DNA from 2 places in the Pseudomonas sp. FW306-02-D09B genome. Region 2 is predicted to be linked to the other one. Evidence: predicted binding sites of a transcription regulator. Region 2 holds the regulator's gene; the other holds the start of a gene.

Evidence for each region. The regulator FliA, encoded in region 2, starts transcription of late flagellar genes. The targets are predictions, from matches to a motif close to CTAAAGTTTNNNNNNNNNNNGCCGNTAA.
Region 1: the regulator FliA is predicted to act here: its motif matches at 2,091-2,118, upstream of AC3WK5_RS01755 (methyl-accepting chemotaxis protein).

What each region holds. Positions count from the first base shown of each region.
Region 1 is NZ_JBYSXY010000001.1:350,676-354,934, reverse strand. Features, by position in the region: gene AC3WK5_RS01775 (LysR substrate-binding domain-containing protein) at 1-367, shown strand, start outside; gene AC3WK5_RS01770 (MmcQ/YjbR family DNA-binding protein) at 364-723, shown strand; gene AC3WK5_RS01765 (DUF1294 domain-containing protein) at 720-1,124, opposite strand; gene AC3WK5_RS01760 (undecaprenyl-diphosphate phosphatase) at 1,121-1,951, opposite strand; gene AC3WK5_RS01755 (methyl-accepting chemotaxis protein) at 2,250-3,884, shown strand; gene pnuC (nicotinamide riboside transporter PnuC) at 4,103-4,259, shown strand, end outside.
Region 2 is NZ_JBYSXY010000012.1:108,586-112,844, reverse strand. Features, by position in the region: gene AC3WK5_RS19940 (chemotaxis protein CheA) at 1-122, opposite strand, end outside; gene AC3WK5_RS19935 (protein phosphatase CheZ) at 161-949, opposite strand; gene AC3WK5_RS19930 (chemotaxis response regulator CheY) at 981-1,352, opposite strand; gene fliA (RNA polymerase sigma factor FliA) at 1,519-2,259, opposite strand; gene fleN (flagellar synthesis regulator FleN) at 2,256-3,086, opposite strand; gene flhF (flagellar biosynthesis GTPase FlhF) at 3,201-4,259, opposite strand, start outside.

The DNA.
Region 1 (4,259 bases), on a different contig from region 2:
CCCGGAAGACCTGAAGCAGGTTCCAGTACTCGGTGCTCTGGAAGCTGATCGCATGGTGCACGTACGCATGCTCGACGCTCACGGCAAGAGCTATGACCTGACGCTGGAAGCACGGCTCGGGATCGATGATTTCATTGTGCGCAAAGCCTGCGTGCTTGCGGGTCTTGGTTTCACCCTGCTGCCGATGATGTACTGCGAAGAAGAACTGGAAAACGGCTCGCTGGTGCAGTTGTTACCCGAGTGGTCACTGCCTGGCGGTTGGCTGCTGGCAGTCTACCCTCATCGGCGCGGTTTGCTGCCGGCGGTGCGTGCCTGGATTGACCATTTGACCGAATCATTCAAAGCCTGCGGGGATCGACTGTTATGAAGGCCAAGCCGATGACTGAAGAAGACGTGGCGCGTTTTTGCCTGGCACTGCCCGGGGCGCAAGAGGATTACAAATGGGGCGGTGTACGGGTGTTTTCAGTGGCTGGAAACAAGATGTTTGCCCTGCAAAACCTGCGGGGTGAGTCATTGGCGTTCAAGGTCGATAAAGAGCTGTTTCTGGGGCACGTCGATCGCCCGGGCATCGGGCCTGCGCCCTATCTGGCAAGGGCGCAGTGGATCATCATGCAAACGCCCTACCCGCTTGGCGCCGATGAGCTGCAAGGCTTGCTGCAACGTTCTCACCAACTGGTGGTGAGCAAGTTGCCCAAGCGCGTGCAGGTCGGGTTATTGATTTAGAAGAGCCTGAAGAGGCCGGCGCCAAGAAACAACTGGTCGATCCAGAACACCTCGTGCAACAGCACGATGATCCAGAACACCAGTTGATAAGACACTTTGCGGGTCTTGTGCCGAAACACTTGCTGGGCGAGCAAAGCGCCTGGCCAGCCACCGGCCAGTTCGATTGCATGCAGCACCTTTTCCGGTGTACGCCAGCTGTCGGCCCGGGCCTTGCGCTTGTCGCTCCAGTACAGCAAGAACGCCAGCAGGCTGACAATCCCATAGGCCGCGAGCGGAATCAGCGAAATCCCGCGCCACCACATAAGCATCGAGCCAAATGCCGGCAAAGCGCACAGCGCCAGGAACACCAGGCCTTTGAGGCGCGGGTTTTGAATCCCGCGCCCATTGCGTGGCTCAATCATGATGTAGCCGCCGCCCAGTCGACCCAACCGAACTGCCAGGTTGCCAGGATCAACAAGCCGAACACGATCCGGTACCAGGCAAACGCAGCGTAGCTGTGGCTGGCGATGAACTTGAGCAAGCCCTTGACCGCGATCATCGCGAATATAAACGCAGTGACGAAGCCGATGGCGAACACCGGGAAGTCAGCCGCCTGAAACAGGTCGCGATACTTGTAGCCGGAGTACACCGCGGCGCCGACCATGGTCGGCATGGCCAGGAAGAACGAAAACTCGGTGGCGGTTTTCCGCGACAGGCCAAACAACAAGCCGCCGATGATCGTCGAACCGGAGCGCGAAGTGCCGGGAATCATTGCCAGGCACTGGGCAAAACCGACCTTCAGGGCATCTTTCCAGGTGATCTCGTCGACAGTTTCGGCGTGCACGCTGTGCTCGCGACGCTCAGCCCACAACATGATGACCCCGCCCACCACCAGCGCCGTCGCCACGGTGATCGGGTTGAACAGGTATTTGTGGATCATATTGGCGAAGATCACCCCCAGCACCACGGCCGGCATGAAAGCGATCAACAGGTTGACGGTAAACCGTTGAGCATTGCGCTGCGTTGGCAACCCGGTCACCACGTCGAGGATCTTACGGCGAAACTCCCAGACCACGGCCAGGATCGCGCCGAGCTGGATGATGATGTTGAATGCCTTCTCGCGTTCGCCACCGAAGTTGAGCAAATCCGCGACGATAATCTGGTGCCCGGTACTGGAAATGGGCAAAAACTCTGTCAGTCCTTCTACAACGCCAAGAATCAAAGCCTGAACGGTGGTCCAAAAATCCATTAATCCCCCAATGAAACGATGCCTCCAAGGCATGCCTCGCTAATAAAATTCAAGCGTCCACTGCGATCAGCGTCACCAAATGACAACACGCACGATCTTCACGCGAAACCGTAAAAATCCCATGAAAAATCAGCGTAACTTCAGGTTTTTGCTGACGCGGCCGAAATCCTATCAGACATGCCTGAATTACGCTGCGCCGTAATTGGACTTGAGTAGGGTTGGCTCAACAGCAAAAGCGTGCCTGAATGCTGGCGGTCGTTTATGACAAGAACAAGAAAAAACCAGGAGTAATACGGTTATGAATAGCTTGCGCAGTGTGTCGATCAGCCGCCGTCTGTGGCTCATCCTGATTGTGGCTGTGCTGATGCTGTTGACGTTGGGTGTGCTGATGCTCAAGCAGATCCACGATGACCTTTATCAGGCCAAGGCCCAGAAAACCCAGCATGTGGTGCAGACGGCCAGCGGCATTCTGGCCTACTACCACGACCTGGAAACCGCCGGCACCCTGACCCGCGAAGCGGCGCAGAAACAGGCATTGAGCGTGGTGCGCGGATTGCGCTACGACCAGAACGACTACTTCTGGATCAACGACCTGACACCCGTGATGGTCATGCACCCGACCAATCCGAAACTCGAAGGCCAGAACCTTTCCACGATCAAGGATCCGGACGGCTTCGCGTTGTTCAACGAGATGGCGGCCATCGCCAAGGCCAAAGGCGCCGGCATGGTTGACTATCGCTGGCCGAAACCGGGTGCCAGTACACCGGTCCAGAAGACCTCCTACGTGAAACTCTTCGAGCCTTGGGGCTGGGTCATTGGTTCGGGTGTGTACATCGATGACATGCAGGCCGAGTTTTACGCACAAATGTGGCAGACATCGCTTGTCGGGCTTGCCATTGCAGTCCTTATGGCACTGCTGGTGATCCTGATTGCGCGCAGTATCGTGCGCCCACTCCAGGAAACCGTGAACGCCATGGCCAATATCGCCAGCGGTGAAAGCGATCTGACCCGTAGCCTTGATACCCATGGTCAGGACGAAGTGACCGAATTGGCGCAGCATTTCAACGCCTTCACGGAAAAACTGCGTCGGGTCATCACTCAGTTGCAACTGTCCGCCAGTGCCCTGGGGCAGTCATCCAGCGACTTGGGCAACGATGCGGCCCAGGCCCAGGCGCGCAGCCAGCAACAGTCCCAACAAATGGAACTGGTGGCGACCGCCATCAATGAAGTGACCTATGGCGTGCAGGACGTGGCCAGAAATGCCGAACACGCCGCCAGCGAAATGCGCGATGCGCAAGCGCAGGCACAACAGGGGCAAGTAAACATCGATGGGAGCTTGCAGCAGATCGATCAACTGTCGGGCACCATCGATCAAGCCGTTGAGGTGATCCGCACCCTGGCCACCGAAAGCACACAGATCGGCAGCGTGCTCGAAGTGATCCGTTCGATCGCCGAACAGACCAATCTGCTGGCGCTCAATGCGGCCATTGAAGCGGCCCGTGCCGGTGAGCAGGGACGGGGCTTCGCCGTGGTGGCCGATGAAGTCCGGCTGCTGGCACAGCGCACACAAAAGTCCACGGCTGAAATCCAGTCGATGATCGAGCGCTTGCAGAGCCATTCCGAGGCGGCAGTCAAAGTGATCGGCGACAGCAGCCGCGCCTCGCAACTGACCATTGAACAGGCCGGGTTGGCGGGTGCCAGCCTGAGCGCGATCGGCCAGGCCCTGAATAATCTCAACGGTCTGAACGCCTCGATTGCCAGTGCAACCCTGCAACAGGCGCATGTGGTCGAGGATATCAACCAGAACGTCACCCAGGCCGCTGGTTTGTCCCACAGCACCGCCTTGGCTGCTGAGCAGTCGAGCGTCGCAAGCGTGCATTTGAAAGAACTCAGTGAGCAGTTGAATGGCCTGCTCAAGCAGTTTCGGGTGTAGACGAACCTTGCGGTGAAACACTGCCCATGTGGGAGCGTGGCTTGCCCGCGAAGAACGATAACGCGCAATGCCTGAAAAACTGCGGTGTTCGCTTCGCGGGCAAGCCACGCTCCCACAGGGTCCGCGTCTTAACTGACCGGCTTCGGGCAAGCCCCCCTCGCCACAATCCCCACCTGCGTTACAATCGGCGCCCTTTTCAACTTCACCAAGGATCCGCCATGTCCGGGCTTGAACTGTTTGCCGCCGCACTCGGCGTGATTGCCGTCTGGTTAACGGTCAAACAGAACCCTTGGTGCTGGCCGATCGGACTGGTCATGGTGCTGCTCTATAGCTGGATCTTCTTCGAGGTAAAGCTGTATTCGGACATGCTGCTGC
Region 2 (4,259 bases):
AGCAAATCCGCATCATCTGGTCGGCTTTCCAGCTCGACCAGCTGTTCGGACAGTTGCTCTAGAATCTCGCCGGCCTCAACCAGGAAATCCTGAAGGATCTCTTCATCGGCGCCGAAGCTCATTAAGGGGGTGCTCCTAAAGGTCTAAAAACCTAAAAAACCTAAAATCCAAGACTGGATAGCAAATCGTCCACATCGTCCTGACCGGACACAACGTCTTCTCTTTTATCGGCATGAATCTGCGGACCTTCACCCTGAGAGAGATGTTTTTGCGGATCTTTTTCAGCCAGCATCGCTTCATGGTCATGTTCGATGCCCGCAAAGCGGTCTACCTGACTGGCCATGAGCACGAGCTTGAGCAGGTTGCTTTCGACTTCGGTGACCAGTTGAGTCACGCGCTTGATCACCTGACCGGTTAGATCCTGGTAATCCTGTGCCAGCAGAATATCGTTGAGGTTGCCCGAGACGACCTGGCTCTCCTCGACACTACGCGTCAGGAAACCGTCGACACGCCGGGCCAGTTCGCGGAACTCTTCGGCACCGACTTCGCGGCGCATGAAACGCCCCCAGTCGGCGCTCAAGGCCTGGGCGTCAGTGCTCAGGCCATTGACCAGCGGAGTACTGTTCTCGACCAGATCCATGGTCCGGTTCGCGGCCGCTTCGGTCAGCTTGACCACATAGGACAGGCGCTCGGTGGCGTCCGTGATCTGTGAGACTTCCTCGGCTTGCGGCATGTTCGGGTCAATCTGAAAATTGACGATCGCGCTGTGCAGCTCGCGAGTGAGCTTGCCCACCTCCCGGTACAGGCCGCGGTCACGGGTCTGATTGAGCTCATGGATCAGTTGCACAGCGTCACCGAACCTGCCCTTTTCAAGGCTTTCGACCAGTTCGTGAGCGTGTTTTTTCAGGGTCGATTCGAAATCGCCCTGTGAAGATTCTCTTTGCTCCATAGCTCCCCCCGTGGCGCAGTGGCTCCGCGCATCAACCGATGCGTTCGAATATTTTTTCGATCTTCTCTTTCAACGCCTGGGCCGTGAAGGGTTTGACCACATAGCCGTTTACACCGGCTTGAGCGGCTTCGATGATCTGCTCGCGCTTGGCTTCGGCAGTGACCATCAGCACCGGCAGGTGCTTGAGCTTTTCATCGGCGCGCACGTGGCGCAGCAAATCGATACCGGTCATGCCAGGCATGTTCCAGTCCGTTACCAGAAAGTCGATGCTCCCGCTGTTGAGGACGGGAATGGCGGTAATACCGTCGTCCGCCTCGACCGTGTTGGTGAACCCAAGGTCACGCAACAGGTTTTTTATGATCCGCCGCATCGTTGAGAAGTCATCAACGATGAGGATTTTCATGTTCTTGTCCAATTCGACCTCCAAGCAGTCTTAAACGCGTTCAGCACCTGAACACGCCATTCAATCAATTCGGCAGAGCACTCGACGACTGTCTGGAGCACAACGGATGAAGACCGGCACAGCGTTACGCCCTGCCTGTTTCGTTCGCAGTGTCCCCACACTGCTGTCAGCGCGCTCGCCACTCCCCCAAACGCCCCCGCAAACGGGCCGCGCACTGGCTGTGTAACTGGCTGACCCGCGATTCACTGACCCCCAGGACCTCACCGATTTCCTTGAGATTCAGCTCTTCGTCGTAGTACAGCGCCAACACCAGTCGCTCACGCTCCGGCAAATTGGCAATCGCATCCGCCAGTGCAGCCTGGAAGCGTTCATCTTCCAGGTCGCGCGACGGTTCGAGATGAGCACTCGCGCCATCCTCGTGCAGCCCTTCATGCTCGCCGTCCTGCAACAGATCGTCGAAGCTGAACAGGCGACTGCCCAAGGTGTCATTCAAAATCCCGTAATAATCGTCGAGACTCAATTGGAGTTCGGCCGCAACCTCGTGATCTTTAGCGTCACGCCCGGTTTTAGCTTCAATTGAGCGAATCGCATCACTCACCATCCGGGTATTGCGGTGTACCGAGCGTGGCGCCCAGTCACCCTTGCGGACTTCATCGAGCATCGCACCACGGATACGGATCCCCGCGTACGTCTCGAAACTCGCACCTTTGCTCGCGTCGTATTTGGTCGACACTTCAAGCAAACCGATCATGCCTGCCTGGATCAGGTCCTCGACCTGAACACTGGCCGGCAAGCGCGCCAACAGGTGATAGGCAATACGTTTTACCAGTGGCGCGTAACGCTCGATCAGTTCGTACTGCGCGTCACGCGCCGACTTCTTGTACAGGTTGTAACCGCTGGCTGTCATAGAACCGGACCCGCAGTTTGCTGCACCAGACGCTCGACGAAAAACTCCAGGTGCCCACGCGGGTTGGCGGGCAACGGCCAGGTATCGACTTTCTGCGCGATGGCCTTGAACGCCAGTGCACATTTGGAGCGAGGAAACGCTTCATACACGGCGCGCTGCTTTTGCACCGCCTTGCGCACGCATTCGTCGTAAGGCACCGCACCGACGTATTGTAAGGCGACGTCGAGGAAGCGATCCGTGACCTTGGTCAACTTGGCGAACAGATTTCGCCCTTCCTGCGGGCTTTGCGCCATGTTGGCCAGCACGCGGAAGCGGTTCATGCCGTAATCGCGGTTGAGCAGCTTGATCAGCGCGTAGGCGTCAGTGATCGACGTCGGCTCATCGCACACCACCAGCAATACTTCCTGGGCTGCGCGAACAAAACTGACGACCGACTCACCAATGCCCGCCGCCGTGTCGATCACCAATACGTCGAGGTTATCGCCGATGTCGCTGAATGCCTGAATCAGGCCAGCATGCTGGGCTGGACTCAGATGAACCATGCTCTGGGTACCGGACGCTGCTGGAACAATGCGAATTCCGCCCGGCCCCTGGAGTAATACATCGCGCAGTTCACAGCGGCCTTCGATGACGTCGGCCAGCGTACGCTTGGGCGTAAGCCCCAGCAGGACGTCAACGTTCGCCAGCCCCAGATCGGCGTCCAGCAGCATGACGCGCCGGCCGAGCTCAGCAAGAGCCAGGGACAAGTTCACTGACACATTAGTCTTCCCGACGCCACCTTTGCCGCCGGTCACTGCGATCACCTGTACGGGATGCATGCTGCCCATGTTCGTTCTTTACCTTGTCTTGCTTAGACGCGGACTACATGACTGGCTGCGCGCTCACTTGTGAACAATGCATGGCAGGCCATCGATGTAGATACAAATCTATTCATTATTACCTCAGCCGACACGCTTGGCCGGGCTGTGGTAGAGGTCAGCGAACATATCAGCCATGGCTTCTTCGCTGGGTTCTTCCTGCATCTGCACGCTAACGGCGCGACTGACCAACTGATGCCGGCGCGGTAAATGTAGATCATCCGGGATCCGTGGCCCGTCGGTCAGATAAGCGACAGGTAATTCGTGGCTGATTGCCAGGCTCAACACCTCGCCCAGGCTCGCTGTTTCATCCAGTTTAGTCAGAATGCAGCCTGCTAGCCCGCACCGCTTGTAACTGTGATAAGCGGCAGTCAGCACCTGCTTTTGGCTGGTAGTGGCCAGCACCAGATAATTCTTCGACTTGATCCCGCGACCGGCCAGGCTTTCCAGCTGCATGCGCAACGCCGGATCACTGGCCTGCAGGCCGGCGGTGTCGATCAACACCACACGCTTGCGCAACAGCGGATCAAGGGCTTGCGCCAGGGACTGGCCCGGGTCGACGTGAGTCACCGAGACATTGAGGATACGCCCCAGAGTCTTGAGCTGTTCCTGAGCCCCAATGCGGAAGCTGTCCATGCTCACCAACGCGATGTTCTGCGCGCCGTACTTGAGCACGTAACGTGCGGCCAGCTTGGCCAGCGTGGTGGTTTTGCCCATGCCGGCAGGGCCGACCATGGCGATCACGCCACCTTCTTCCAGTGGTTCGATCTCGGGAGTCACGATCATCCGCGCCAGGTGCGCCAACAGCATGCGCCAGGCCTGGCGGGGTTCTTCAATGTCAGTAATCAGTTCCAGCAGATCGCGCGACAACGGACCGGACAGGCCAATGCGTTGCAGGCGACGCCACAGGTTGGCTTGCTGCGGGCGACTGCCTTGCAGCTGGTTCCAGGCCAGCGAACCCAACTGCACTTCGAGTAATTCACGCAGGCCATTGAGTTCGAAACGCATCGAGTCGAAAGCCCGCGGATCGACCCCGGCAGAATGCACAGGCGCTGAAGCAGGACGCGGCCGCTCAGCAAAGGTCGGCTCGATCAACGGTTCCGCAGCGGTCAGCGGCAGGCCGGCAAACAACTGGCGATTGGT